4 regions of the Rhizobium sp. ZW T2_16 genome follow, and region 1 is predicted to be linked to each of the others. Evidence: predicted binding sites of a transcription regulator. Region 1 holds the regulator's gene; each other region holds the start of a gene.

Evidence for each region. Region 1 encodes LexA, which represses DNA repair genes until DNA is damaged. Its sites were predicted from a motif close to TGTTCNNNNTGTGTTCNG; they were not measured.
Region 2: a site for LexA is predicted at 5,742-5,759, ahead of ACI3K0_RS11555 (2'-5' RNA ligase family protein). Genes of this name have one in related genera too.
Region 3: a site for LexA is predicted at 4,709-4,726, ahead of ACI3K0_RS19465 (ImuA family protein). Genes of this name have one in related genera too.
Region 4: a site for LexA is predicted at 2,903-2,920, ahead of radA (DNA repair protein RadA). Genes of this name have one in related genera too.

Annotation. Positions count from the first base shown of each region.
Region 1 covers NZ_JBJDRG010000001.1:237,440-245,091, reverse strand. Annotated here, with positions in the region: gene gltA (citrate synthase) at 1-870, opposite strand, end outside; gene ACI3K0_RS01165 (ComEC/Rec2 family competence protein) at 1,145-3,715, shown strand; gene lexA (transcriptional repressor LexA) at 3,696-4,409, opposite strand; gene ACI3K0_RS01155 (VOC family protein) at 4,608-5,480, shown strand; gene kdsA (3-deoxy-8-phosphooctulonate synthase) at 5,485-6,333, shown strand; gene eno (phosphopyruvate hydratase) at 6,453-7,652, shown strand, end outside.
Region 2 covers NZ_JBJDRG010000003.1:332,770-340,421, reverse strand. Annotated here, with positions in the region: gene xseA (exodeoxyribonuclease VII large subunit) at 1-297, shown strand, start outside; gene ACI3K0_RS11585 (ParA family protein) at 343-1,098, opposite strand; gene ACI3K0_RS11580 (cyclase family protein) at 1,250-2,182, opposite strand; gene ACI3K0_RS11575 (aminopeptidase) at 2,381-3,634, opposite strand; gene ybaK (Cys-tRNA(Pro) deacylase) at 3,714-4,187, opposite strand; gene ACI3K0_RS11565 (ArsC family reductase) at 4,190-4,543, opposite strand; gene ACI3K0_RS11560 (hypothetical protein) at 4,750-4,914, shown strand; gene ACI3K0_RS11555 (2'-5' RNA ligase family protein) at 4,925-5,542, opposite strand; gene ACI3K0_RS11550 (methylated-DNA--[protein]-cysteine S-methyltransferase) at 5,869-6,423, shown strand; gene ACI3K0_RS11545 (YqaA family protein) at 6,438-7,031, opposite strand; gene guaA (glutamine-hydrolyzing GMP synthase) at 7,316-7,652, opposite strand, start outside.
Region 3 covers NZ_JBJDRG010000008.1:99,309-106,960, reverse strand. Annotated here, with positions in the region: gene ACI3K0_RS19475 (error-prone DNA polymerase) at 1-2,310, opposite strand, end outside; gene ACI3K0_RS19470 (Y-family DNA polymerase) at 2,310-3,797, opposite strand; gene ACI3K0_RS19465 (ImuA family protein) at 3,769-4,686, opposite strand; gene ACI3K0_RS19460 (metallopeptidase family protein) at 4,859-5,296, shown strand; gene ACI3K0_RS19455 (DUF1737 domain-containing protein) at 5,308-5,514, opposite strand; gene ACI3K0_RS19450 (HpcH/HpaI aldolase/citrate lyase family protein) at 5,511-6,404, opposite strand; gene ACI3K0_RS19445 (hypothetical protein) at 6,511-6,738, shown strand; gene leuD (3-isopropylmalate dehydratase small subunit) at 6,861-7,466, shown strand; gene leuB (3-isopropylmalate dehydrogenase) at 7,575-7,652, shown strand, end outside.
Region 4 covers NZ_JBJDRG010000002.1:607,442-615,093, reverse strand. Annotated here, with positions in the region: gene ACI3K0_RS08590 (energy-coupling factor ABC transporter permease) at 1-606, opposite strand, end outside; cobalamin riboswitch at 640-835, opposite strand; gene ACI3K0_RS08585 (ClbS/DfsB family four-helix bundle protein) at 934-1,446, opposite strand; gene alr (alanine racemase) at 1,681-2,853, shown strand; gene radA (DNA repair protein RadA) at 2,958-4,373, shown strand; gene ACI3K0_RS08570 (CvpA family protein) at 4,488-5,075, shown strand; gene purF (amidophosphoribosyltransferase) at 5,214-6,716, shown strand; gene ACI3K0_RS08560 (SDR family NAD(P)-dependent oxidoreductase) at 6,827-7,567, shown strand.

The sequences.
Region 1 (7,652 bases):
TGCGATGTATTCCGGGATCTTGTCGACCGAACCGATTTCCTGAAGCATGTTGAGCGCTGCTTCGTTGGCACCACCGTGCGCTGGACCCCACAGGCAGGCAATGCCGGCGGCGATACAGGCAAACGGATTTGCACCGGAAGAACCGGCAAGGCGAACCGTCGATGTGGAAGCGTTCTGCTCATGGTCGGCATGCAGAATGAAGATGCGGTCCATGGCACGGGCCAGAACCGGATTCACCTTGTACTCTTCGCAAGGAACGGCAAAGCACATGCGCAGGAAGTTCGACGAATAGTCGAGGTGGTTCTGCGGATATACGAACGGCTGGCCGATATGGTACTTGTAGGCCATGGCCGCTATCGTCGGCATCTTGGCGATCATGCGCAGCGAAGCGACCATGCGCTGGTGCGGATCGGTGATATCGGTCGAGTCATGATAGAAGGCCGACAGAGCGCCGACGCAGCCACACATGACGGCCATCGGATGCGCATCGCGGCGGAAACCGGTGAAGAAGCGGCTCATCTGCTCGTGCACCATGGTGTGGTGCGTCACGCGATGATCGAAGTCCTTCTTCTGAGCTGCGGTCGGCAGTTCCCCGTAAAGAAGCAAATAGCAGGTTTCGAGGAAGTCACCCTGTTCGGCAAGCTGCTCGATCGGATAGCCGCGATGAAGAAGCACGCCTTCGTCGCCGTCGATATAGGTGATTTTCGATTCACACGAAGCGGTCGAGGTAAACCCGGGGTCGTAGGTGAAGGCCCCGGTATGTTTATAGAGCGCGCCGATATCGATAACGTCAGGACCGATCGTACCGGACTTGACCGACAGGTCGACCTTCTTGTCACCGAGAGCGAGAGTTGCGCTTGTTTCCGTCATTCTGATCCTCCAACCGGTTGGCGGCATGACGCCTCAAAAGCGCCATAAGCATTAAGCGTTCCACGTTTAGCTATATGATCCTTTAGCAGATGCCAAGCTGTTCTGACGGCAAATTGTGCAGCGCGATACGATATTGGGCATCGACATTTGACCCTGTGGCCAACCCCTTGTTGCAATCAGAAAATCGGTTCTGGTGGCAAGCCCATATGCGTCAGGTTGACGCACTCAAAAAGAACGCTCAGGTTGTATTTTATGATCGGGGCAGGCTGGTTCAATGCGGGCTGAAGGTTTCGAGAAGATAGATACCAAAACGTTGAGCCGGCGCTCTAATGCTGCTGCCGAGCCGATATCGCATTTTCAACCGGCGCCTGATGATTTGGCCATCAGAACTGCAGCCCATCGATATACTGCAGCGATAGCGCCGGTTTCTTACGGAAGGCGAATTGGTGCGCCATTCGCGGAGGCGCGAGCATTTCTTTCAATTTCGCTCCGCGAGGAGCGCCTCCATGGTCACGGCTTTCTGTTCATGCCTGTTGCAATTGGCATCGGTTCGGCAGTGTGGTTCCTCAGCCCGGTGGAGCCGTTGGCATGGGTGCCGTTCCTTGCTCTTGCCGTGCTGGCGGCTCTGGCGTTGATAACAAGAGATGGTTGCGCGCGTGTCTTTTTCACATTTGCGTGTCTGGGCTTTTGTGGCATGGCGCTGGCCGAGATCGAAGCGTGGCGGCAATCGACGGTCATTCTCGATTCACCGGTAACAACGGATGTCATGGGCGTTGTCGAGCGTAGTGAGGCTGCCGGTCCCGGGCGACTGCGTTATATCGTGGCTGTGCGACAGACAGCAAACCCCATTCTTCGGCGCCCGCCTGTCCGGGTTTCGCTGCTGGCAAGGGCGCAGCATCAGCCGTTTGACAACGGGGCAGCTATTTCCGGACGCGCAAGGCTGTCACCGCCTTCCGGGCCGGCCTTGCCCGGTCTGCACGACTTTGCCTTCTCGGCATATTTCGATGGCATTGGTGCGGTGGGGTATTTCTATAGCGCTCCGCAGCAGGCTGGAGGGTCGGATGTGGCGACCGGCTGGCCACAGCTCGCCTTACGCTGGCTCTTCGATCTGCGCAGGCAGATCGGCAATCGTATTCGCGAGATTGCGCCGGGTGATGCCGGTGCCTTCGCCGCCGCCATTGTCACCGATGAGAGACGGGCAATTTCCGAAGATACAGTCGAGGCGCTACGGGTCTCCGGCCTCGCTCACATCGTTGCCATTTCCGGATTGAATATGGCGCTTGCCGCCGGGATTTTCTTCGTGGGATTGCGTAGCGTCTTTGCTCTTTTCCCTGGCCTCGCACAGGCCCTGCCAATCAAGAAGATTGCCGCCGGCGGGGCGCTTGCAATGGTTACGGCCTATTATCTGGTATCGGGCTTCGGTGTATCCGCCCAGCGCGCCTATATCATGATGGCGGTGATACTTGTTGCCGTGCTTTTGGACCGGCCCTCGATAAGTTTGCGAAATGTAGCCTTGTCTGCGCTGATCATCCTCATCTGGACGCCTTCGGAAATTCTGGGGCCAAGTTTCCAGATGTCGTTTGCTGCCACGGTTGCGCTCGTGGCCGGTTATGCGGCCTGGTCGCGACGCCCTGAAACGGAAGAGCGGGAGCGATTTCCCATCCGTCATCCTCTGGTGACATTGGCTGCCGTTGGCTGGCGCTTTATCGCCGGCATTATCGCGACATCGCTGATTGGTAGTCTTGCGACGACGATGTTTTCCGTCGAGCATTTCCATCGCGTCGCCACCTATGGGCTTGCCGCGAACCTGGCTGCCATGCCGATCATCAGCTTCCTGGTGATGCCGGCCGGGCTTGCTGCGATGTTGTTGATGCCCTTCGGCCTCGATGCTCCCTTCATCGGGATCATGGCCTGGAGCCTCGAATGGGTCATCTTGATCGCGAAGCATGTAGCGGGATGGGGCGGGGACATTGTCGTCGGAGAACAGCACCCCTGGTTTTTGCCGCTTGGGGTCTGCGGTTTTCTGCTACTGACGCTCCTCAGGACACGGCTTCGCTATTCGGGCTTACCTTTCCTGTTTACCGCTGCGGCCCTGTTCTGGGTGGGGGTGCAACACGCCCAATCAAGTCTTCTCATCGCTGAAGATGGGAACCTCGTTGCTTATCGAGATGCAGAACGTGCTGCCGCCAACAGGAAACGTCCCTCCGAGTTCGTCTATGGGCAGTGGATGTATGCGCGACAGCTTCCAGTGCTGGCTATGCCGGAGATGTTGGAAAGTGAAATTCTAAAAAATATGCCGGGTTCTTCCAGTGAAAGACTTCCGGAACACGTTCTGATCGAAGCGCAGCGACTGATGAAGGAGGCAGGGAGTGTCAGATTCTCATGTCAGCTCAAGGCCTGGTGCGCATTCATGTCACCGGAAGGTGTTTTGGTCGTTGTTGTTGATGATGGCCGTTATGCCGGAGCGGCTTGCGACGTTGCCGGCCTTGTTATCGCGCCGCGTGCGCGTTTCCATTCCTGTCGGTCTGGTACCCCGATGCTGAGCGGCGCCAGCCTGCGCAAGACAGGGTCAATTGAAATCGATCTTTCCGGGGCGGCGGCAGCCGGAAAATGGAGTGTCACGACAGCAATGGCTGGCACGGTTCGCCCATGGACCATTCATCGCCAATACGACTGGCGACGCAATCTCTATGACCCGTATCTGCCGGAATGGATTTCCAAACCAAAATCGAGTGGCCGTCTTGAGGCGCAGTTTGCTGTCTCAGATCAAGCAGGAACGGATTATCGATCAGAAGCGCCAACTGATGTTGGCAACAATTCCGGTGTCAGTGATAACGGCGAATGAGGCCGACGAGCCTGCCCTGGACCTTGACCCGATCCGGTGGAAAAATTCGTGTCTCGTAAGCCGGGTTTGCCGCTTCCAGCGCAATCGAGCCACCCTTGCGGCGGAAGCGCTTGAGTGTGGCCTCTTCATCATCCACGAGTGCAACGACGATATCGCCCGGATTGGCGGTGTTGCCGTTGCGAATGATGACGGTGTCGCCATCCAGAATTCCGGCCTCGATCATCGAGTCGCCCTTGACTTCAAGCGCATAATGCTCGCCGGATCCCAACATCTCTACGGGGACGGAAATGTCGTGGGTATTATTCTGAATTGCCGAGATCGGTACGCCGGCGGCGATGCGGCCCATGACCGGCACGCTTGCAGACGCGCTGTCATTGGCGGAGACAGGCGGGGCAGCAGGCGTCGCCGGCTTCTTGCCAAGGCTTCCCTCGATCACGCTCGGTGAAAAACCGCGTTTCGGCTGCAGCGTGGGAACATAGGCTTCGGGAAGCTTGATGACCTCGAGTGCGCGCGCTCTGTTGGGGAGACGGCGAATGAAACCGCGCTCTTCAAGTGCCGTGATGAGCCGATGGATGCCCGACTTCGACGCAAGGTCGAGAGCGTCCTTCATTTCATCGAAAGACGGAGGTACGCCCGACTCCTTCATCCGTTCGTGAATGAACAAAAGCAGTTCCTGTTGCTTGCGAGTCAGCATGTGAGGCGCACCTTCAGATTTGAAACAAATGCAGAACGAACACTATATGTTCCATATGTGTTCCGCAAGTCCTTAAATTTTCGTGACAATATAATCAGTTTCTTGGATGCCGAATGACGTTCTCAGTCGGAATCTACTTGCGCTCCCCGGCGGTCTGCCCAATCTACGCCTAGCGGATCAGAAGTCTGGGGGACATGTGTGACTGCTAGGAATATCGATCATCTCGTTTTGCCTGTTGGAAATCTCGGCAAGGCACGCGAGCGGCTGTCGTCTTTGGGTTTCACTGTCGCGCCTGACGGCGTGCATCCCTTCGGTACGGCCAATGCCTGTGTTTTTTTTGAAGACGGTACCTATCTGGAGCCACTGGCTGTTGCGGACAGGCGCAAGGCGGGGGCTCATGCCAAGAAAGGCAATGTCTTTGTCGAGCGCGATCTGGCTTATCGCGGTCGCCGCGGACGTGAAGGCTTGTCGGCCATCGTGGTCTCCAGTGAAGACGCGTCGAACGATCATCGGCATTATGTCGCGGCCGGAATTTCCGGCGGTGAGCCCCTCGAATTCGGCAGAGCTGTAAAGTCTCCGGACGGTGACGAGGTCGAAGCTCGTTTCCAGCTTGCTTTTGCCGCGATGGATGGTGCGGCTGATTTCTTTACTTTCTCCTGCCAGCGGCTGGTATCTTTCCCTCAGGATATGGCTGAATTGCGTATCCATGCCAATTCGGTTGCCGGTTTGAAGGAAGTCATTTTGGCAAGTGATGATCCGCATGCTTCGGTTGCCTTTTTTGACAATGTGCTGCGAGCGCCGGGTATCGAAGTTGAAGGTGGACTGGTGTTCCAGGCTGAAACGGGAGCCGTGCGCGTTCTCAGGCGCGAGCAAATTGCGCATGACTTCGGTCTTCCTATCGAAGGGGTGGCAGCCGGGTTGGTAGGGGAGGCCGTGATCTTTCGCAGTCTTGATCTGGCCGTGACAGAGATCATCCTTGCTGCTAATGACGTCGCATTCATTCGCCGGGATGGTCGCGTTCTCGTGTCGCCGTCGCCCGGCCAAGGCGTTTTGTTCGGCTTCGAGGAATAGTAGAATGGCAGTCTCCCCCAATTCAGAAGTTTCGGTCGGCGAAGGCGACAAAAAGGTCGTATTCTCCAATGCAGGCCGGCTTTCGCTGATCGCGGGGCCTTGCCAGATGGAAAGCCGTGATCATGCCTTCATGATCGCCGGCACGATGAGCGAGCTCTGCGGCAAGCTCGGCATCGGGCTGGTCTACAAGTCCTCCTTTGACAAGGCCAACCGTACGTCGATCTCCGGCAAGCGCGGCATCGGACTTGAAAATGCGATGGAGATTTTTGCCGACCTGAAGAAGGAATTCGGCTTCCCGGTCCTGAGCGACATCCATACGGAAGAGCAGTGCGGGCTTGTTGCGCCAACCGTCGACATCCTGCAGATCCCGGCCTTTCTGTCGCGTCAGACCGATCTTCTGGTCGCAGCCGCCAAGACCGGCCGGGCGATCAACGTCAAGAAAGGCCAGTTCCTGGCCCCCTGGGACATGAAGAACGTCCAGGCGAAATTTACCGAGAGCGGTAATCCTAACGTGATGCTGTGCGAACGCGGCGCCTCCTTCGGTTACAACACGCTCGTCTCCGACATGCGTTCGTTGCCGATCATGGCTTCGCTCGGATCGCCGGTGATCTTTGACGCCACGCACTCGGTGCAGCAGCCGGGCGGGCAGGGTGGCTCCAGCGGTGGCCAGCGCGAATTCGTTGAAACGCTGGCGCGTGCGGCCGTCGCAGTGGGTATTGCCGGTGTATTCATCGAAACCCATGAAGATCCGGACAACGCCCCGTCGGATGGTCCGAACATGGTGCATCTGAAAGACATGCCTCGGCTTCTGGAAAAGCTGATGGCTTTCGATGCGGTGGCCAAGGCTGCCTGAACTTCAAAAAAGCGCTTGAGCGTTGTCAAAGCGCAGAAAGCGCCAACACTGTAATTGGCGTGTCATTGAACGTGATACATTTTCAATGACTGCATGGACTTAACTCTGAGGAGAGACCCTTGACTGCTATTACCGATATTATCGCTCGCGAGATCCTCGATAGCCGTGGCAACCCGACCGTCGAAGTTGACGTCTATCTGGAAGACGGCTCGATGGGCCGCGCCGCTGTTCCGTCGGGCGCATCGACGGGTGCCCACGAAGCTGTCGAATTGCGCGATGGCGGCAAGCGCTTTGGCGGCAAGGGTGTCGAGAAGGCCGTTGAAGCGGTCAATACGGAAATCTTCGATGCCATCGGCGGTTTCGATGCCGAAAGCCAGATCCATATCGACAAGACGATGATCGCGCTCGACGGCACGCCGAACAAGTCGCGTCTCGGCGCAAACGCCATTCTCGGCGTGTCGCTGGCCGTTGCCAAGGCTGCCGCCGAATCGGCTGGCCTGCCGCTTTACCGTTATGTCGGCGGCGCTGGCGCACATGTTCTGCCGGTTCCGATGATGAACATCATCAATGGCGGCGCACATGCCGACAACCCGATCGATTTCCAGGAATTCATGATCATGCCGGTCGGCGCCGAAACGCTGAAGGATGCCGTGCGGGTTGGTTCGGAAATCTTCCACGTCCTGAAGAAGGAACTGGGCGCACAGGGTCATAACACCAACGTTGGTGACGAAGGCGGCTTTGCGCCGGGTCTGAAGAGTGCGCCGGAAGCCCTTGATTTCATCGTCAAGTCGATCGAAAAGGCCGGCTACAAGCCGGGTGAAGACGTATTCCTCGGCCTCGATTGCGCCTCGACCGAATTCTTCAAGGATGGCAATTACGTTCTCGAAGGTGAAGGCCGCACGCTGGAATCGGCTGCCATGGCTGAATACCTGGCCGAACTTGCTGGCAAGTATCCGATCATCTCGATCGAAGACGGCATGGCCGAAGACGACTGGGAAGGCTGGAAGATCCTGACCGACAAGATCGGCTCCAAGGTTCAGCTGGTCGGCGACGATCTGTTCGTCACCAATTCCGCCCGCCTGCGCGACGGTATCAAGATGGGCGTTGCCAACTCCATCCTGGTCAAGGTCAACCAGATCGGCTCGCTGACGGAAACGCTCGATGCCGTCGAGACTGCCCACAAGGCTGCATACACCGCCGTCATGTCGCACCGCTCGGGTGAAACGGAAGATTCGACGATTGCCGATCTCGCCGTTGCCACCAATTGCGGTCAGATCAAGACCGGTTCGCTTTCGCGTTCGGACCGTCTGGCCAAGTAC
Region 2 (7,652 bases), on a different contig from region 1:
TCGGTGCTCATGGGGCAGGATCGTGTCCTGCAGTCACTCTCCTACAAGAATGTGCTCAAGCGCGGTTATGCCGTGGTGAGGGATGGCGCGGATCGCGCCCTGACGCGCGCCGCAAATGTTGCGGAAGGCAGCGCGATTTCGATCGAGTTCGCCGATGGCCGCGTTTTGGCGGTTACCGGTGAAACATCGGGTTCGGCTGATCCCGAACAGGCGGCTCCGGCGGCAGTTCCGCCGAAGCGGAAAGCGCCGAAGCCGGATGTCGCATCCGGGCCGCCGAAGCAGGGCAGTCTCTTCTGAAATGATTGGCTGGAAGGGGTGATGTTCCAGCCGATTTAGGCAGGATCAGGCGGCCTTCCTGGCTGCCGTAGTCTTGCGGGGTGTCTCCGCCTTTGCCTTGGCAGTCGCTGTCGATTTGGCAGTCTTCGGAACCTTGACGGGGACGGGAGCAAACTGCGCAATCTCGTCGACCAGCAGGCGTGCATTGTCCTGAGCCTTGGCAAGATTGCTGACGGCTTCCGGATCGAGCGCATCGATCAGGGTGCCGGCGTCGAACATGTCACGATAGGCTGCGCGTTCGATCAGCGGAGTTGCCAGCACATGGACGCCCTGTTGTGCCAGCATGCCCTTCACGGCAAGCAGCGCCCGTGTGGTGATGATCGAACTGACCCGGGTAAGCGCCACCGAATGCGCGATATGGATGTCGCATTCGCTTTTGAGCTTCTTCAGGATATCGAGCACCTGTGCGCCTCCCGCGGCATCCAGTGCGCACCCCTGAACCGGCACGAAAACGTGGTCGGAAAGCCCCAGCCCCTTGGCGAGCAACGGTGTGACGCCGCCGGGCAGGTCCACCACCACATAATCGTTACGTTTCTTCAGGTCCTTGATCGTCTTTTCGATATTGTCGGCGTCGATATCGGCGATGATCGAGAATTTCGGCACCTTCGCCATCCGCACCATCCAGCGGGAAACCCACTGCTGCGGATCAGCGTCCAGCATGGCAACGCGAAAACCTCGCTTTGCCAACTCCCCGGCCACAACAAGCGCCATCGTGGTCTTGCCGGCGCCGCCTTTCGTATTCGCAAATGTAATCACTGGCATTCACAACCCTCCGGTTCATATGAACACCACAGAGGAAAGCCATGTTTCTTGGCCTGTTCTTATCCGCTTCCGTCGTGATGATTTGCGGATGCTTGACGAATAAGCTTGCGCCGCGCTGGTGAAGGAAGCGCGGCGCTGGAGATCAGGTACATCAGCGCACGCGCATGCCGGCCTGCTCATCGAAATGCAGCGGCTTGTCGAACTTCTGCAGCGGGGCTTCGGGGATTGAACCGATCGTCATGCCATGGGGCCAATCGGGTGGGCAAATGGCGATGTAGCGCGCATAGCCGCCCACGCCGCCGCCGAATTTCGGATACCCGATCGCGACGAGTGCGCCCGTTTCCGGCACCTTGTCCAGATTGGCGACGCCCTCCGCCTGGGCATATCCGTTGTGCATCAGCCAGTATTCGCCTTCCAGATTGGGCGTCGTGTCGGTGTCGAGTGGTTCATGCCCGTGAAACAGGATCTTGCGCTCGTTATGCAGGAATTTCAGTGCCTCCAGCCCCACGCCCGGGAATGGACGAGCTGTCGAAAGAGCCGGATCGGGCCATGTTTTCGACCAGCCGGAGCGGACGAAGACCACCGAACCTTCCGGTATCAGGCCATGTTTCGCCTCGAAATCGGTGATATCGGAGACCTGCAGATGATAACCGGCATCCGTATTCACCTTGTCCTCGATGTTGATGACCACCAGCGGCCGTATGGCATAGGTCGCAGGCAGCTCATCGATCGCCGCATATTCTGGTGCCCAATGCGCCGGAGGATCGAGTTGAGTGCCGAGCTGGTCGGTCGTCAGATTGTAGGTGGAAGCGGCAAAGCCGTGTTTTTCGAAGGTAAAGGTTTCGCCCTTCTTGGCATAACCCTCAAGATCGGTGCCGGCGGCGGCTTGGCCGAAGCTCGGTTTGCCGAAACCGGCCCAGACCGGAATGTTCGGCGTGATCGTATGGGTCAGATCGACGTATTTGGCGCCTTTCAGGCTGTCATTATAAACTTTCCACAAGCCTTGTTCCTCCGCCAGGGCGGGTGAAAAGGACAGGGCGGCAAGCAATATCGGGAGGATCGTCTTATGCGGAAAAATCTGCATGCTGTATTCCTTCGTGAAAGAGATCAGCCAGCTTTTGGCGGGTCGCAGAAAGCACCCGCCGGGATTTCATCGCAAAGAATGTGAGCCGGCAACAGATGTTATGCCGAAGGGACGACAGAAGCCGAAAAAATCCTGCCCAACATGATGCCGGCGCCGCACAGATGTGCTGCGCCGCTGTTTTGACTGGCAAGGGGCCGATTAGGCCCATTCACCCTTGCGCATAACCGGAACCTTGGAGCCGTCCGGCCGGATGCCGTCGATATCGACCTTGTCGGAACCGATCATCCAGTCGATATGGATGAGCGAGGAATTGCCGCCCTGCGCGTTGATCTCATCAGGCGTCAACGAAGCGCCGTTGAGGAAACATTTCGAGTAGCACTGGCCGAGCGCGATGTGGCACGAGGCATTTTCGTCGAACAGCGTGTTGTAGAAAAGGATGCCGCTTGCCGAGATCGGCGACGAATGCGGCACCAGTGCCACTTCGCCGAGCCGGCGTGCACCTTTATCCGTATCCAGCACCTTGTTCAACACTTCCTCGCCCTTCGAAGCTTTCGCCTCGACAATGCGGCCGCCTTCGAACCGCACCCGGATATTGTCGATCAGCGTACCTTGATGCGAGAGCGGCTTGGTGCTCGATACATGGCCCTCAACCTTAAGCGCATGCGGCGTGGTGAAGACTTCTTCGGTCGGGATATTCGGGTTGCAGGTAATCCCGTTCTTCGCCGTGGACGCGCCGCCATGCCATTCATGGCCATCTGCCAGGCCAACGGTCAGGTCGGTGCCGGGACCGGTGAAATGCAGCGCCGCAAAACGCTCACCATTCAGCCAGGTCGAACGCTTCCTAAGGTTTGCATTATGCTCCGCCCAGGCTGCTACCGGATCTGCGACGTTGACGCGCGAGGCGGCGAAGATCGCTTCAGCCAGCTTGGCAACGGCAGCATCTTCCGGCAGATCCGGAAAAACCTGACGTGCCCAAGAGGGATTGGGATAGGAAACGATGTTCCAGTTGATGTCGAAATTGGCGATCTTTTCGAGTGCCGGCTTGTAGGCGATGGAATTGGCCTTGTTGGCGCGGGCAACTTTGGCCGGATCTTGCCCGGAAAGCAGCATCGGATTGTCGCCGGCGATTGCAAGCCGCGCGGCACCGTTCTCATAAGCCTTGGCCATGCCCTCGTAGAGCCAGCCGGAGGCCTTGTCGAAGCTGGCATCAGGTGCATGCTGATAACGAGCCAGCGTCGTTTCCTCGTCGGAATAGAAGGCCGAAACGATGCCCGCACCTGCCATATAGGCGTGTTTGGTGATGAACCGAACTAGCGGCAGCGCGGCGATCGGCGCGGTGATGACGAGGTCCTGCCCCTTTTCCAACCCAAGCCCCACCTTCACTGCGACTTCGCCAAGCTTCTCAAGCTTGATCGGATCGATGGATGTCTGGATGTTCGGGACGATGGTCATGGCTCAGCCTCTCGATTATTCGTGTGAGGCTAGACTTAGAGAGCTTTGGGGCAAAATTGAAGTCTTGGACATGCGGTCGTCAGGCAATCAGCGGAGCGGCGATCGCCTTCAACGCCTCTTTCGCATCGGCGGGCACTAGGCGTATCTGCAGCCCGCGCTGCCCACCGTTGATGAAGATGTAGGGCTCGTCCAGTGCGGTGATTTCGATCGCCGTCGGTACGAGCTTCTTCTGGCCAAGCGGGCTGATGCCGCCGACATGGTAACCCGTCAAGCGTTCCGCATCGGCCGGCTTCATCATATGGGCGGATTTTCCGCCAAAGGCCGAGGCGAGCTTTTTCATCGACACTTCATGATCGGACGGCACCACGACACAGATAGGCTTGCCATCAAGTTCGGCCATCAGTGTCTTCAACACGCGTTTCGGCTCTTCCCCGATCGCCTCCGCCGCCTGCAATCCGATCCGGTCGGCATTGGGATCATAGTCGTAGGAAACGATCGTATAGGCGATTTTCAGCTTGTCGAGGGTTTGGGTTGCGCGTGTGGTCTTCGACATTCTCAGGCGCCCGGAAAAGCGTTTTCGTAAATCTCGGGCTTGAAGCCGATCAGCAGCTTTCCATCCGCTTCCAGCACCGGCCGCTTGATCATCGACGGCTGCGCCAGCATCAACTCGATCGCCTTTGCCTGATCGATATTCTGGCGATCGGCCTCACCGAGTTTCTTGAAGGTCGTGCCGGCGCGGTTCAGCACCGTTTCCCATCCGGCTTTATCGACCCATGCTTGCAAATGGTCGCGATCGATACCCGAGGCCTTGTAGTCGTGGAATGCATAGCTCACACCCTTCTGGTCCAGCCATGTCCGCGCCTTCTTCATCGTGTCGCAGTTCTTGATGCCGTAGATGGTGATCGCCATTTCGCCGTCCTTTTGTCCCCTTTGCCCGCATCACGCGATGCCGGACTGGTCAGCGAAGCGATAACAACACCACATCGCAGAATGCAAGCCAATGAGGCAGATCAAATAGTGGCATGCCAAGTTCGCATGGCTGATCTGTGCGCGTATGCGTTGTGAAGATGAAGTCTTGGGCGCATATATTAGCCGACAGAAAAGGAGTTGATGTCATGTACGCCCAGAACAAAAACCGTGGTAGCCGTATCAGCCGCGCCTTCGCAATTTTCGGCGCTGCAGTTTCTGCTTCGGCTGCCGTTGAAAACCATCGTCGTCCGAAGAATAGCGATCTGACCATTCTCGGTATCGATCCCAAGGCTTTCGACCGCATCGGCTAATTGCCTAATATCACCTCGTTTCTCGCGGGCCGTCATTTCGCATGGCGGCCTTTGTTGTGAGAGCGGGGTTTCGGTCGCCGCCGGTGATTGGTTCATCCAAAAGCGATAATTGGCTTGCCGGCCTGGCATATGGTGGAGCGTCGGCGTTAAAACGCCAGCATCCAAATGGCTCATGGCGTGTTTCGCCCTTGTGGCTGTAGACAAGCGCAAATTCGCGCGCCTGCCATGTAAATGATTTCCCAATATTCAGAACCTCCTTGCGCCCGTAGCCATAGATGATGGTAACGTGAGGTGAAGGTGTGCGAAATGCCTGGCGTGGCAGGTTATGCCGGCTGAGCGCGCCATGAAGCATCCGCACGAATGCCTGAATATCGGTATTCCTCGCCGCACTTGTCAGCGCCAGATGCCGTCCGCCTCCGTAGATAGCACATGCGTCCAAAGTCACTGTAAGCGGGCATGCCCTGATCGATCCGATTGCAGTTTCGATCCGGGGAATGAGATCGTAGGGCGGCTTGTCAAATTCGTCCATCAACAGCAGGCTCACATGCAGCAAATGCGCCGGGTGACGTTGGCGGTTGGTGCGACCATGCGCATGCTCGCAAGCCGCCTTGTATATCTCCTCGGCCAAGGAGGGCGGCGGTTTCAGTACGAAAAAGAGTTCACTTCTCCACCGAGGCGCGAAGTGCGGTTGTCCGGATCGGTTTTTCCCAGGAACATTGCCTGTCAGCGGCAGGCATGGCTGGTGGTATGGCAACTCTGCACCTCCCATTATTCATCAACGCGGGATCATGCGGATGACGCAGTATAAGAGAATTCAATTGACAATAAAGAACAAAAAGAGAACGTAGGCAAGCGATCTAGGCGATCACAAATCTTCTGGTGCAAGAAACGGGTTGATTGCCTGTTCATGACATAGGATTCTGACAGGGGAAATCACACGAACGGAGTGAGCTCATGTCCGGACATCGATATGCGATCTTCGAAACCGCTGGCGGCTTCTGCGGCATTGCGTGGAATGTTGCCGGTATCACCCGTTTTCAGCTACCGACAAGCAGCGAGTTGTCGACCGAGAACCTTCTCCTGCGCCGGATCGGTGACGGTCAAAAATCGCCACCGCCCGTGGAGATTGGAGAGACGATCGCGCTGGTGAAACGGTATTTCGCTGGCGAGCGGATTGATTTCTCCGAGATCCGCCTCGATCTTGAAGGCCAGGATGAGGTCTTCAGGAATATCTATGCCGCAGCCCGCCGCATCGGCTGGGGTCATACGAGCACCTATGGCACGATCGCCAAGGAACTCGGCCTTGGGCCGGAGGCTGCGCGTGATGTTGGCCAGGCCATGGCGAAAAATCCGGTGGCGCTGATCATACCTTGCCACCGGGTACTGGCCGCCGGCGGCAAGCTCGGCGGTTTTTCAGCCCCTGGTGGATCGACCTCGAAACAGCGTATGCTCGAGCTTGAGGGTGTGCGTTTCACGCCGCCGGAGCCGGCACAGCAATCCCTCTTTTGAACTTTTGCCGACGCTCAGTGCGCCAGAAGAAGCTTGTACCCCGTGAAGGCGACGATCAGCACAGAAGCACCGATCATCGCAATCTTGCCAAGACGCTTCTCGATGAAGTGGCGAATGCCCTCGCCGTAGCGGCGCAACAGCCAAGCCAGGAGGAAGAAGCGTGCTCCGCGCGTGACGAGCGCCGACATGATGAATAGCCAGATGTTTACATGCACCGCACCGGAAAGGATCGTCACCACCTTGATAGGCGGCAGATGCGCAAAACCGGAGGTCACCAGCATCAGCAGGATCGTCTCGAAAGTGATGCCGGCCCTCAGCTCGTTGAAAGTATCGAGCTTGCCCCAGAATTCGAGGATCGGCATGGCAATGGCATCGAAGGCAAATGAACCGATCCACCAGCCCGCAATACCGCCGAGAACCGAGAAGACCGTCGCGATCAGCGCATAACGCCATGCACGCTCCGGCCGGGCCAGCGCCATGGGCAGGAAAAGCACGTCCGCCGGCACGAGAAAGATCGAGCTTTCGACAAAGGCGATGACCGCAAGCCAGACTTCCGCGGATTTGCGCGCACTGAGCGCCATCGTCCAGTCATAGAGGCGTTTGAGCATTGTGAAATCCAGAGCTTGGGGGGAAATCCGAAGGTGATGAAAGATACCGTGGGAGAGCTCGGTTGTTTGTCTGCCCTATCGATCCACAGATGCGGCTGAAGCGCAACCCTACACCGTGAAGCTGATCGTTACCTGAACGGTCTTTCTTTTGGGAATTTGGCGACAAGCCAAGCTCGTCTCGGCATCCAACTGCCTGAAATTATCGCCTTCATTCGGAAACCGCGAGGCAAGATAGATGATCGGCACGCCATGTCTTCATAGCGCGCCGACAATATTTCAATCTCTTATTCCCACTCGATCGTGCCGGGCGGCTTGCTCGTCACGTCGTAGACGACGCGGTTGATGCCGCGGACCTCGTTGATGATGCGGGTTGCCGCGCGGCCGAGGAAGTTCATGTCGTAGGGATAGAAATCCGCCGTCATGCCGTCGACCGAGGTGACGGCGCGCAGTGCGCAGACGAAATCATAGGTGCGATAGTCGCCCATGACACCGACGGTCTGCACCGGCAGCAGTACGGCAAAAGCCTGCCAGATCGTGTCGTAGAGACCGGCCTTGCGGATTTCGTCGAGATAGATCGCATCTGCCTTGCGCAGGATGTCGAGCTTCTCCTTGGTCACGCCG
Region 3 (7,652 bases), on a different contig from region 1:
CGAAGATGCATAGACGAGGAGAGCGAAGGATGCTGCATGACTTTCCGGAAATCCGTATTCGGCAAACCCCTTGATTTGCTCAAAGCACTGCTTCGCGAACTCCTCCCTGTAATCGTTTTTTCGCATGCCCGCGATAAAATCGCGTTCGAATTCACTGACACGTCCCGAACGTTTGAAGGTCGCCATTGATCGACGTAGCTGGTCAGCCTTCTCCGGCGGAAAACCGGCTGCCTTGATGGCGATTTGCATAGCCTGTTCCTGAAAGAGCGGCACGCCCAGCGTCCGTTCCAGAACCTCTTTCAACTCAGGTCGCTCATAGGGGATTTCTTTGCCGGCATTCCTCATCTCTCGGCGCTTCAGGTAAGGATGAACCATGTTACCCTGAATAGGACCGGGTCGAACGATCGCAACCTCGACGACAAGATCGTAGAATTTTTCGGGCCTGAGCCTGGGCAGCATGCTCATCTGCGCCCGGCTTTCGATCTGAAAGACACCGATCGTATCGGCCCTGCAGATCATTCGGTAAACATTTGGATCTTCGCCTTTTTGCAGAAGGCCCGCCAACGTTTCTTCACGATCGTAATGGTACTGCAAAAGCTCGAAAGCTTTTTTCAAACAGGTCAGCATGCCCAGTGCCAAGACATCGATCTTCAGAAGCTTCAGCGTATCGAGATCGTCCTTATCCCATTCGATCATGTAGCGGCCCGGCATTGCCGTTTTCATGATCGGCACCACCTCGTCGAGCCTGTCGCGGGTAATGAGAAAACCGCCGACATGCTGGGTCAGATGTCGCGGGAAGCCCATCAGTTCCCGTGCATGGGCAATGACCTTCTTCGTCAGGGGATCTTTGACATCGAGACCGGCTACCTTGGCGTCCCGCTCCGATAGCCCGTCCTCCGACCAGCCCCAGACCGTACTCGAAAGTGCGGCCTGAACATCTTCCGACAATCCGAAGGCCTTGGCGACCTCGCGGCCGGCCATTCTGGTCCGGTAACTCGTCACCGCAGCGGTCAGCCCGGCATGACGATAACCGTAATGGCTGTAGATATACTGGATGACCTCTTCGCGCCGACCATGCTCGAAGTCGACATCGATATCCGGCGGCTCGTTCCGCTCGGTTGAAATGAAGCGTTCAAAAAGCAGGGAAGTGATAGTCGGGTCAACTTCCGTGATCTCCAGACAGTAACAGACCGTGGAATTGGCGGCAGACCCCCGCCCCTGACACAGGATTTTCAGCTCATAACGCGCATGCCACACGATATGGCGGACAGTCAGGAAATAGGGTTCGTATTTCATCTCCTTGATGAGATCGAGTTCGTAACGGATCTGCCCGGAAACCTTTTCCGGTATCTTCTGCCCGTAACGGCGCGTTGCGCCCTCCCATGTCAGCCGCTCGAGCGTTTCCGAAACGGTTTCTCCCGGCACGCTTTCGTCAGGATAATTATGCTCCAGTGCCTTGAGTGAGAAACTAAGCTGGCCGAAAAATATAGCCGTGTTCTCCACCGCATCCGGATAGGCATGGAAGAGCCGCGCCATCTCGTATGCCGGCTTGAGATGCCGATCTCCATGCGGAGCAAGCCGAAAGCCCGCTTCCTGTATCGTCACATGATGACGAATTGCGGTCACCACATCCGCCAACGAGCGCCGATAGGAGAGGCTAAAGATCGGGAGGTTTGTCGCAATCAGCGGCACGCGGTTTTGCCGCGCGATCCGGGAAAAGGCAGCAAAAACGAAGGGATCGCGCCCGTCATAGGTTGGCGACAAAGCAAGGTAGATATTCTTGCGGAATCTTTTCCGATACGAACCAAGCCGCTCATCGAGATCCGCCAGATAGACCTTGTCTTCGGCGCGGGAAAAATCCGGCACGACCGCCAGCATCATCTCGTCACACCATTCCAGAAGATCCCATTCTTCCAGAATGCAGGCCCCCTTCTGCGCTCTCAGATTGCCGGTACTGAGGAGCCGGCAAAGATTGGCCCAGCCCTTCCGGTTCTTCGGATAGGCAAGAATATCCGGCGTAGCGTCTGCAAAACCTAGCCTGGTGCCGGGTTGAAACCGGCAGGGTTCGATGGCTTCGTCCTCAGCAACATCCCTGCCCTTTTCTTTCTGCCGCTCGAAAACTGCGGTCAGCTCCTTGAACTGGTTATAGGCTCGCACCACGCCGGCAACGGAATTGCGATCGGCAATTCCCAATCCGGAAAGGCCAAGCACGCTGGCGGACACGATCATCTCTTCAGGCCTCGCCGCCCCTTCAAGAAAGGAGAAATTCGTCTTGGCGCCGATCTCGAAAAATCTGGGTTCATCATCCATCATGCGAAGACCCCATGGATACGCCATGTCGGAGGCGGATCATCCCCGTAACGACCAAGCCGAAAAACCCAGAAAAGCCGTCCCAATTCGCTTTCGAGACGAAAATAATCGCGCTCCTTTGCGTTCTCGTCGTCGATCCACCATTCCGGTGAGATCCGCTCCGGCCCCTCGGCTCGGGTGACAATGTGCATCACATGCCGCCAGCGGAATTGCTGCGGCGGACCATCCGGGACAAGAGCGGCAAAAGCTTCGACCGGCTCTGGACTGCGCAAAAGCCGCAAGGGACGATCGGCCCGCGGCAGGAATTGCAGGTTTTCGCTGCACTGAGGCTGCCTTTCCAGTTCTGCAATCGCCGGAAGGAAGATTTCGGCACGTTCCGGAATGTGGCTTTGTTGATGCTGATAGACTTGGAGACAACCTGCGCCGAACCGGGCGGAAACCCTGTCGATGAAATCCGCAAGCGATGTCTCCCGCCACTCCTCTCCTGAAAAATCCGCTTGAAGCGCATCGAAAACATCATGTTGCAACACGTTGAGGCGCAACAGTTCGAAGCCGAAACCTGCATCCAGATCGTCATGAATGGCATTGAGGCGCTCTGAAAACAGGCCGGAAATCCGCTTCGGATCTCTCAACGGGCGCGAAGCGCCTGCCGAAATCCGAAACACGCGCCCGTCGACGCGGAAGAGAACAAGTTCGAACACCTTGCCGCCGGCACCGCGATTTTCCAGGCGCAATTTGAGAGAGGATGCAATCTCGGCTGTCATCCCGAGAATATCCTCCTCCGTCTGGATCGGCTCACCCAACCGGCGCTCGGCGGAAAGCGGCGCCACCGGGCGTCGTGGCGATATAGCTTCCTCGTTCGTTCCAAGTGCCTGATCGAGCCGCATCAGCAACTGCGCACCAAACCGGCGGGCAAGCGGCGCCCTTGGCATGGACATAAGATTTGCAACGCGTTTCAGACCAAGCTTCAAAAGTGAAGCAACCGTTTTTTCATCGAGACGAAGCGCGTGCACGGGCAAGGCGCCCAGCGCGGACGCCATACCCTCCCTTGCGATCACTCCGCCGTGCCCAAACCGGCTGATCGCGCTGGACAGGCCCGGCGTGCTCGAAATCGATTCACGCACGTCGAAACCCATCTGAAAAAGCCGGGCAAGAATATCTCGAAGGATCGCATCCTCTCCTCCGAAAAGATGGGTGCAGCCGGTAATATCGAGGAAGAGCCCGTCCTTTCCGTCCAGGGCAACAAGCGGTGTGTAACGATCGCACCAATCGGCAATCGCTTCCAGAAGGGCAAAATCGGCTCTTTCATCCTCGTCGAAGACATCGATGTCTGGATACATGGCCCGCGCTTCGGCAAGCCCCTGCCCTCGCTTCAGGCTGCGTGTCCGCGCCACTTCATCGATTGCAACCAGCCGCAATGCGTTATCGCGCCTGCCGGCACAGATGATCGGAGGATGGTCAGGACGCTCTTTCGAACGCCACGACATCCCCCAGAGCTTTCTGGCGATCCTGTCGGTCGGCAGATACCGAAAGTGAAGCGCCAGAATGCGCTGGCCACTTGTGGAAAGAAGATTTGCCTGGATTTCGGGCGAGTTGAAATTGGCGGTCATGAAGGTTCCACTCCAGACGAAAGCTGAGAGGGGCCGGATTTCGGCTCTTCTCCAGGGTGATGTTGAAAACTGGATGCCCGATGCTGCCGCTAAGCATGCTGCCATCCGAGAGGGGTCGCTCCAGAGCCGGAGCCGGCTCGACAAGAAGACGCACGGAAGCACTGCTGGCCTCCTCGCCCCCTGCATGCCGCAACAGGAAAAGCGGCCGCCCTGCCGCCTTTGCCCGGAGACTGAGCCTTCGGCTTTCAGCCAAGCCAAAGGATTTGGGATTTGCATGAACTTCAAGGATCGTCGCTATAAACGCCTTGCTTTCAAGCGCGCCTTCCGCAAGCCACAGGGCATCCTCCAGCCTGCGAGGCGATGCATGAAATATCGTCCGGGAATCGATGCCGAACTGCTTGATGCCTCTGGCATAAGGAATACCCATTTCGCCAGCGGTAAACCCGTCGGCAATCCATAACATCGGACCTGTAGGGGCTTTGCGCGCCTTCATCAGCCCGACAAGCGAAAGGGAAAAACCGGTTGCCGCGCCGGCATCGGAGAATGATCCGGAACGGATTTCGGTAATGCAATCGAGCGGCAGACCGCCGCTCAGCGCATCATCGAGAACCGGGATCCCGAAGAACAATCGCTCTTCAACACTCGATTGGGCGGCAAAATTCTCCATCTTCGCCGCCGCCATTGCCGGCAGGCTTCTGCCTTCCAATCTGGCGATCTGTTCGCGCAGGGCAAATAACTTCTCCTGCGCCGCGGCTGTATGGGCCATGGCGTCAGCTCTCCATCTTAAATGTTCACTTTATGTTCTTATAGATTCCAGAGCCCGGCAGGAGAGTCAATCATCACCGGACAGGAATCTTTTCCTCATTTGCTATAGCGATGATTCTTATCTCGAAAAAAAGGATCATCGGCCTTATATGTCTCTCACAAAGGGAGAACCAATGGCTCGCATTGACCAAACAGACGACTGGCAGGATCGCCATGCGCCAACGATAAGCACGTTCGAGTCGCTTGCGATCGATGCCTATGGTCATCTTCCGGAAGAATTCAGGGCCCTCACCACCAATCTCACCATTGAGATCGAAGATTTCCCGGACGATGACGTTTTCGAGGACATGGCGCTGGAAACGCCGTTCGATTTGCTTGGCCTTTTCGAAGGGCGTGGAATTTCCGAACGGTTTACCGTGGAAACGGGAGAGCTTCCAAACCGGATCCGGCTCTACCGCCGCCCGATCCTGGACTACTGGGCTGAAAACGAGGAAACCCTGGGTGATATCATCACCCATGTGCTGATCCATGAAATCGGCCACCACTTCGGTCTGAGCGACGAAGACATGGAGCGGATCGAGGCCAGCGCCGAGAATGCCACCCAGCGCTGACCCGCGGCATCCTATTGTTCGCCGAGCTTTATATCCGGATGATAATCCTTGCCCTCTACGGTCTTCGTCACCGCCTGACCGCACTGCATGATCCCCGTTGCAGCGTTGAAGGCATAGGTCGGCGAACCGTAAAGTTCCCATCCCTTGTTCAGGGCAGCCGTTACCTTGTGGCAGAATGAGGCATCGTCCGGAGCGGTCAGCAGTCGATAAAGTTTCATTGGGACTTCTTTCTTGCAAAAATCATGGCGGCCTGCGCCAGAAGTGTCTTAGCCTCCTCGAAGTGAAGGCGCTCGATCATTTTTCCATCAAGGTTGATAACGTTGAGGCCTTGCGCCTCCGGCCTTTCGAAAGCCGAAACGATCGCCTCCGCTTGGGCGATGGCCTGCGGATCCGGCCCGAAATGCCGGTTGGCAATGTCGATCTGCGCCGGGTGAATGAGCATTTTTCCTGAAAAGCCCATTGCCCTGCCCTGCGCACATTCGGTGGCAAAACCGGCATCGTCCCTGAAATCGTTGAACACGCTGTCGATCACATCGACGCCATAGGCACGGCCGGCAAGCACGATCTGCATCAGCCATGGCACGAGATAAGCCCGCCCCGGCTGAGGCAGAACCCCGGTCTCCTTACGCAGGTCATTCGAGCCGACCACAAGACATTTCGGGCCGTTCTCGGCCACCGCAATCGACGCGGCATTCAGAACACCTTTCGGGGTCTCGATCATCGCCCACAAAGCGATCGATCTCGCCGGAGCAAACCGGGTAAGCATATCGCCCACCGCAGCGATTTCGTCGGTATGTTCGACCTTGGGAAGAGCAACCGCATCCGGCAGGATCTGCGCAACCAGTTTCAGATCATCCTCCCCGAACCCGCTTTCGAGCGGATTGATGCGGACGATCCGTTCCTGTTGCGACTGGCATTGTTGCGAGAAAGCATTCGCGAGATTGTCGCGTGCTTCCGCCTTTTTCTCGGGCGCAACGGAATCTTCGAGGTCGTAGATCACGCCATCGCAATCAAGGCCCGGCGCTTTTTCCAAGGCACGCTTATTGTCGGCAGGAACGCTGAGAAGCGAACGACGAACCGGCGCAATATGATTTTTCAAGAACTCCATCGCCTTCTTTTGCCAATATTTTGCGATCCCGGCAATCAAACCCGCATGAGCCTCTTGCAAGCCGGGATGACAAGGCCCACATTTTCACACGAAGAAAGGTTTGGACATGCAAAACATTCGGTCCTTTTTCGTTATCGTCACGGCAATTGCCCTCCTCGCTGCAGCAGCTCTTTTGACTGCATCGCTGACGATTGCATTCATGGGAACGCTTGCCATTCTTTCCATAGGAAAGATGCTCTCGAACAAACTGAAACCTGTGCCGGTTCGTGCCAAGAGCAGGCAGAGTGAGATGCGCGTCTGGAACGACGGTCGCGGTACCATCATCGACATGTAAGTCCTTAAATCAGCCGGTCATGGGGCGCCGCCGAACGGCGTACCGATTGGTACTGAATCGGACTTCAAATTCTCCTGAAAATACTTTATGGCAGCGCTATAAAGTCTTCGTGGAGGCCGATCATGGAAAAATTCGAAAAGCTGACGGGCGTTGCCGCCCCCCTTCCGGTTGTCAATGTCGACACCGACATGATCATTCCGAAGGACTATCTAAAGACGATCAAGCGCACTGGTCTTGGAAAGGGCCTGTTCGCCGAGGCTCGTTATCGCGAGGATGGTTCCGAGAACCCTGATTTCGTATTGAATAAACCGGCTTATCGCGATGCCAAAATCATCGTTGCCGGCGACAATTTCGGCTGTGGTTCGTCCCGCGAACACGCTCCCTGGGCATTGCTGGATTTCGGCATCCGCTGCGTGATTTCCACCAGCTTCGCCGATATTTTCTATAATAACTGTTTCAAGAACGGCATCCTGCCGATCGTCGTCAGCCCCGAAGATCTGGAAAAGCTGATGGATGACGCAGAGCGTGGCTCGAATGCCATCCTGACGGTCGATCTCGAAGCCCAGGAAATCACCGGCCCGGATGGTGGCCGTCTTCATTTCGATATCGACGCCGGTCGTCGCCAGATCCTTCTCGAAGGACTGGATGACATTGCCTCGACGCTGAAAAGCGATGCTGCAATCGCGAGCTTCGAGACGAAGAACCGCAACGATCGTCCTTGGCTCTAATGGATAAGGCCCCTTGTCCTGCGGCAGGCTCGGATAAGGGGGGTTCCAGGCGCAGCAATGCTGCGTGAGGGATTGTGAGCCTGCAGAACCTGCAAGGACAGCAGACGAATGGCAAAGAACCTCTTCCTTCTTCCCGGTGACGGTATCGGCCCTGAAGCCATGGGCGAAGTGCGCAAGATCATCGCC
Region 4 (7,652 bases), on a different contig from region 1:
AAGTACGGCCAGGTCCGCCAGCGGCTCGATCAGCACGATCGACATATAGGCAATACCGAACGTGCCGATCGCCACAAGATTTTCGCTTGCGAAACCGGCACCATAAAAGGCCCAGAAAGCCACCCAGGCGACGACACCGGCCTGATAGGCGGTCGATAGCTGGAGCGCCTGCCTATAGGTGAGATCGACATAGGCCGTGCCTGGCGAAATGATACGATCCGCCAGCGCTTTCACCGCAAACAACGGCACCAGCAGCGTCGTGACGTTCATTCCAAACTGCGGCAGGTCGGCCGGCGCAAAGAACAGTCCCTGTATCGCCAGACCAAGCGCCAGCCCGATTGCCGCCGGTGCTGCGCCGAACAGCAGGAACAATGTCGATCCGAGAATGAAATGCACCTCGGACACGCCGACCGCATAATGCGGCAGAAGTTCGAAGAAGGAAAAGACTGCTACAGCGGTGATGGCCGTACGCGCGGCCAATGATGCGAGACCCTGTTGCCGGATCGTGTCTCGCGCCAACTTCAACGTGAAAAGTCCCGCCCCTGCTGCAGTGGCGTAGCTCAGAATGATTTTGGCCCCGTCTACGAGGCCCGGTTCGATATGCATATGTGCTCCTGTCCGTCACACCCGACGGTCGTTGATTGATAAGATACACACGGTCGGTCTCCTGACTCGCGGGTCGATGCCTTGTCGAACCTTCCCATGGCGCGAGGCCACAGTGGTGTTTCGCAAAGCTCGCCGCTCACAGTCGCGGGGGCGGTCGGGTTCAACAGATGCTGCCCTTGTTCCCATGCGGTCAACGGATGTCGGCCGCACCATGTGCGGGAATGGGGTAGCAATTTCCCGCAGAGGCAGCAAACAACCGCAGCCGAAATCGCACCAATCTACCGCTGTCATAGGGTCGCATGCAGCAAGAATGGGTCATCGGCGTTGCTACGCGCACTCCTGGGCCTTCAGCCATTTGCGAATGCGCGCTCTTGCATTGGCATAGGGCGACGCGGTGTTGAACTGGATCATGCGCCCCTTGGTCCACTTGCCGTACCAGCCTTTGCCGTAAAGCTCGTCATCTGACCGGTTGCTGATTGTCGAGACCAGTTGCTCTTTCACCGTCCTCAGTCGTTCCAACCGCTCGGGCCAGTCCAGTGCGTCATGGTCTGCATAGAATTTTTGGGCAAGCGGCCCCAGTTCGTTCCACTTGAACCCCATCTCCGGAAAATCGACCGCTTCACCCCGGTCATCCCGATCGAGCCATTTCAGCACCAGTTCGTTCCAGCCGATGAGGTATGCGACGAGATCCGCCGGGCTCATCATCGAGCCTGCCATGTGGCCCTGCATGGATGCCTCTCTCGCCCGGACCTTCGGAACGCTGGCAAGATCGTCCCAAAGCCTGTTGAAGGTCGTGGAGATCGCCGCAAGAAGTTCCTGCCTGGAACCGGGTACAGCCATGGAGCGCCTTCAGATGCTGTTCGAATACAGCATCTAAGCTACGCTTCTGTCCACAGGATATGAAGCCGTCCGGCTGTCGCAGCCGGACACCGACCCTAGGATTGCTGCACTATTATTGTGGTGTCAAAAGCCTGTACGGAGAACCTTATTCTTCACCCGCGGCCTTTTTCCAGCCGGCAAAAAGGTTAGGATCGGCCACTCCGCCTTTCAAAAGCATATTCAATTGAGACCGCCATGACAGAACAGACCGATTTTGACAGCGACGAAACCTATCCGGATGATTTCGATATCGCGCCCGTGAGATTGACGGTCGATCTCGGCGCACTTGTCGACAACTGGAAGGAAATGGCGCGCCGCTGTGGAAAGGCTTCAACCGCCGCAGTCGTCAAGGCGGATGCCTATGGTCTCGGGCTTGAGGATTGCGGTACCGCGCTCTATGAAGCCGGCGCACGGGATTTCTTCGTTGCCGCGGTGCAGGAAGGCGTAACCTTGCGCACCTACGCGCCGGATGCCCGCATCTACGTGCTTTCCGGCATATGGCCGGGCCAGGAACGGATGTTTTACGAAAACGATCTGGTCCCGGTGATCATCTCCGAGGAACAGCTGGCCTTCTGGATGTCGGTCACCGCCGAACATGGCGACCATCCTTGTGCGCTACATATCGATACCGGCTTCAACCGGCTCGGCCTTCCCGCGGAAGAAGCGATCGCCTTTGCCGAGGATGTCTCGCGGCCGGCAAGTTTCTCACCCGTTCTCGTCATGTCGCATCTTCACAGCGGCGATTCGCCGGCCTCTCCGCTCAACCGATCACAGCTTGAGTCTTTCCAACGGGTTGCTGCGGCTTTCGAAGGCGTTCCGACAAGTCTGTCTGCTTCCGCAGGCATCTTTCTCGGCCCGGAATATCACTTCGACCTCACCCGTCCCGGCATTGCCGCCTATGGCGGCGAGGCGGTCAACGGCATGAAGGCGCTTAAACCCGTGGCCAAGGCGGAGGCACGCATCATCCAGATCCGTGATGCGCCGTCCGGTTCGACCGTCAGCTACGGCGCCACCCATCAGCTGTCGCGCAACAGCAGGCTTGCCGTTGTGTCGGCCGGTTATGCCGACGGCTACCTGCGTTCGCTGTCAGGTTCCGGCGTACCGCTTCGGGCTGGAGGCGCACCCGGCGCTTTTGGCTTCATCGCCAACAGGCGCGTGCCCGTGATCGGCCGGGTCACGATGGATCTGACGATCTTCGACGTGACCGACGTACCCGAAAACGAAATCCGCACCGGTGACTATATCGAACTGTTCGGCCCGAACATCGCACTCGACGACACCGCACGCGCCGGCGGCACGATCGGTTACGAACTTCTGACCGCGCTCGGGCTGCGTTATGAACGGCGCTACATTTATCCGGACGATTGATATCACCGCCGTCTTGTCATCACCCGCCAGTTTCGCTTAAAAGGCCATTGGTTCCGCTTTTGTTCTTGCGGGTATCCGAGATATTCAAGGCGGCGATCAAATCTATGGCAAAAACCAAAACCCAATTCGTGTGCCAGAACTGCGGCACGGTGCATAGCCGCTGGGCCGGCAAGTGCGACGGCTGCGGCGAGTGGAACACGATCGTCGAGGAAGACCCGATGGGCGGCATCGGCGGCGGTCCCGGCAAGGCCCCGAAGAAGGGCCGTGCCGTTGCGTTGACCACGCTGTCGGGCGAAACCGAACAGGCACCGCGTATTTTCACCGGCATCTCCGAACTCGACCGCGCCACCGGTGGCGGTTTCGTGCGCGGCTCCGCCGTGCTGATTGGGGGCGACCCCGGCATCGGCAAGTCGACGCTGCTGATGCAGGCGGCAGCAGCACTTTCACGCCGCGGCCACCGGATCATCTATGTCTCGGGCGAAGAGGCGGTGGCCCAGGTGCGCCTGCGCGCCCAGCGCCTCGGTGCAGCGGATTCGGACGTGCTGCTTGCTGCGGAAACCAATGTGGAAGACATCCTTGCCACAATTTCCGAAGGCAAACGCCCCGATTTGGTGATCATCGATTCCATCCAGACGCTCTGGAGCGATACGGCAGATTCGGCCCCTGGCACCGTCACCCAGGTGCGCACCGGCGTGCAGGCAATGATCCGCTTTGCCAAGCAGACGGGTGCCGCCATGGTTCTCGTCGGGCATGTGACGAAGGAAGGCCAGATCGCCGGTCCGCGCGTCGTCGAGCACATGGTCGATGCCGTGCTTTATTTCGAGGGCGATCGCGGCCATCACTATCGCATCCTCAGAACGGTCAAGAACCGTTTCGGGCCGACCGACGAAATCGGCGTGTTCGAAATGTCCGATAACGGCTTGCGCGATGTTTCCAACCCGTCCGAACTGTTTCTCGGCGAGCGCAATGCCAAATCTCCGGGTGCCGCCGTCTTTGCCGGCATGGAAGGCACACGGCCGGTTCTGGTCGAGGTACAGGCGCTTGTAGCAGCCACTTCGCTCGGCACGCCGCGCCGCGCCGTGGTCGGCTGGGACAGTTCGCGTCTGGCAATGATCCTTGCCGTGCTCGAAGCCCATTGCGGGGTCAGGCTCGGCCAGCACGATGTCTATCTCAATGTCGCAGGCGGCTACCGCATTTCGGAACCGGCAGCCGACATGGCGATCGCATCGGCGCTCGTCTCCTCGCTTGCCGGCGCGGCTTTGCCTGCCGATTGTGTTTTCTTCGGCGAAATCAGCCTTTCAGGCGCCGTACGCCCGGTGTCGCAGACATCCCAGCGCCTGAAGGAAGCGGAAAAACTCGGCTTTGCCGGCGCCATGCTGCCTGCCACCTCGGCGGAACTGCCGAAGAACGGCAGCGCCCGCTGGACGATGATCGAGGACCTTCCCGATCTTGTCGCCCGCATTGCCGGATCCGCCAAGAAACTGGGGAAAGGCCATGAAAATGCCGGAGAAGATGATTGATCTTCCGTTAATGAGTTGGCTGATGTAAGACACTGCGCCCAATGCTGGAATGCCGGGCGAAAATGCCGGTTCCTCCGGCAGGTGTGGAACGGCAGGTTCTGGAGTAGAGTTTACATGCCCATTACGATCTTCGACGGTATTGTCATCGGCGTCACCCTGTTTTCTGCGGTGCTTGCCATGGTCCGCGGCTTTTCCCGCGAAGTGCTGTCGATCGCCAGCTGGGCCGGCTCGGTTGCCGCCGCCTATTATCTTTATCCGCTGGCTGTGCCTTATGCGGAAAAATACACGTCCGATCACCGTATCGCGATTGCCGCCTCTGCAGGCGTGATCTTTCTGATCGCGCTGATCGTGATCTCCTTCATCACCTCGCGGATTGCTGATTTCATCATCGACAGCCGCATCGGCGCGCTGGACCGTACGCTCGGCTTCCTCTTCGGGGCTGCCCGCGGCATCCTGCTACTCGTCATCGCAACGGCCTTCTGGAACTGGCTGGTGCCAGTCAAGGCGCAGCCGACCTGGGTGGTGGACGCCAAGTCGAAGCCTTTCCTCGATACGCTTGTCGGCCGTCTTGAAGCCGTATTGCCCGAGGATATCGAGCCGCAGATCCGCGCGCGCATCACCGGCAAGGAAGAAGCGCCGGCCGATGTTCAGCCCGGCCAGGAACTGCCGCCGGTAGGCGACGCACCTGCTACAAATAATTGACGCTGTGTTGCGCTTGATGCAGCGCAATTCGTCACCATTTGTGGTATGACTTGAATTCAGGTAGAGAGCGGGCTGGCACCGGGGACGAAAACTCCCCGGCCGGCCTTTCCATTTTAAGATCAAGGGCACAGGCTCACGATGGACCAGTCGGCTTCACAATCCTTCGACATCAACCACTCCAATGAGTGGGAAGACGATACGCTGCATGAAGAATGCGGCGTGTTCGGCATCCTCGGGCACCCGGATGCGGCAACGCTGACGGCGCTTGGTCTGCATGCCCTTCAGCATCGTGGCCAGGAAGCTGCCGGTATCGTTTCCTTCGACGGCCTGCGCTTCCATTCGGAACGCCGCATGGGCCTCGTCGGCGACCATTATACGGACCCGGCAACGCTCGCCAAGCTGCCCGGCAACATCTCCATCGGCCACGTCCGTTATTCGACGACCGGCGAAGTGGCGCTCCGCAACGTGCAGCCGCTGTTTGCCGAACTGGAAGTCGGCGGTATCGCGATCGCCCATAACGGCAATTTCACCAACGGCCTGACGCTTCGCCGTCAGCTGATCGCCGGTGGCGCCATCTGTCAGTCTACTTCCGATACCGAAGTCGTCCTGCACCTCATCGCCCGCTCCCGTTATTCCTCCACTGCCGACCGCTTCATCGATGCGGTCCGCCAGATGGAGGGCGGTTATTCGATGCTGGCGATGACCCGCACCAAGCTGATTGCAGCGCGCGATCCCACGGGCATTCGTCCGCTGGTCATGGGCGAACTCGACGGCAAGCCGGTCTTCGCCTCGGAAAGCTGCGCCCTCGACATTATCGGCGCCAAGTTCGTCCGTGACGTCGAAAACGGAGAAGTCATCATCTGCGAAACGCAGCCGGACGGTTCGATCAGCATCGACGCCCGCAAGGCCGGCAACGGTCAGCCGGAACGCCTGTGCCTGTTCGAATATGTTTATTTCGCCCGTCCGGATTCGGTCGTCGGCGGCCGCTCGGTCTATGTTGCCCGCAAGAACATGGGCATCAACCTCGCTAAGGAAGCTCCGGTCGATGCCGATGTCGTCGTGCCGGTTCCCGATGGCGGCACACCGGCAGCGCTCGGTTATGCTCAACAGAGCGGCATTCCGTTCGAATACGGCATCATCCGCAACCACTATGTCGGTCGTACCTTCATCGAGCCGACGCAGCAGATCCGCGCCTTCGGCGTGAAGCTGAAGCATTCCGCCAACCGGGCGATGATCGAAGGCAAGCGCGTCGTACTGGTCGACGATTCGGTCGTTCGCGGCACCACGTCTCTCAAGATCGTGCAGATGATCCGCGATGCCGGCGCAAAGGAAGTGCATCTGCGTGTTGCCAGCCCGATGATCTATTATCCCGACTTCTACGGCATCGACACGCCGGACCGGGAAAAGCTGCTCGCCAACCAGTATGAAAGCCTGGAAGCGATGTGCAAATATATCGGCTGTGACAGCCTCGAATTCCTGTCGATCAACGGTCTCTACCAGGCCGTCGGCGGCGAGGACCGCAACGACGCACGTCCGCAGTTCACCGACCACTATTTCACCGGCGATTATCCGACCCGCCTTCTCGACAAGGACGGCGAAGCGGTCGGTCGCAAGGTCTCGCTACTCGCCAGCAACGGTTGAGCCGGACGCGAAGACCGGTTTCCAACAACCGATAAACATTCTAGAAGGCTGCGGAAACGCGGCCTTCTTTTTTGGCCTCAAAATCAGATTGTCTAAGCGGGGCGGGAAACATGACCATCGATCTCAAAGGCAGGATTGCGCTTGTCACCGGCGCATCGCGCGGCATCGGCTATTTCACGGCGATTGAACTGGCAAAAGCCGGCGCGCATGTGATTGCCTGCGCTCGCACGGTCGGCGGGCTGGAAGAACTGGATGACGTGATCAAGGCCGCCGGCGGCTCGGCCACACTCGTTCCCTTCGATCTTTCCGACATGGACGCAATCGACAGGCTGGGGGCGTCGATCTATGAGCGCTGGGGCAAGCTCGACATTCTCGTCGCCAATGCCGGCATTCTCGGCGTCATCGCACCGGTCGCCCATGTTGAAGCGAAGACCTTCGATCGTGTCATGACCACCAATGTCACGTCCATGTGGCGGCTGGTCCGCTCTCTGGAGCCGCTGCTGGTCAAGTCTGATGCTGGCCGCGCCATCCTGCTTTCGTCGGGCGTTGCCACCAATCCGCGCGCGTTCTGGGGTGCCTATGCGATGTCGAAGGCCGCGGTCGAGACCATGGGCAGGATCTGGGCCGAGGAAATGGCGCACACGCCGCTCAAGATCAACATGGTCAACCCGGGCGCCACCCGCACCGCCATGCGCGCCCAGGCCATGCCTGGCGAAGACCCGGAAACCCTGCCGCATCCGTCAGAGGTCGCCGCAAAGATCCTTCCGCTCGCTTCACCCGAAACGATCGACAGCGGCCGGCTGTTCGTCGTGCGCGAAAACCGCTTCGTCGATTACCGGCTGCCGGAGTGAAGAAAGCACAGGGCGATAAGATCCGGCATGACTTTGGCTGCGGCTCCCCTAACTTGAAGGAGCAGACCTGAAGCATCGTGCCATG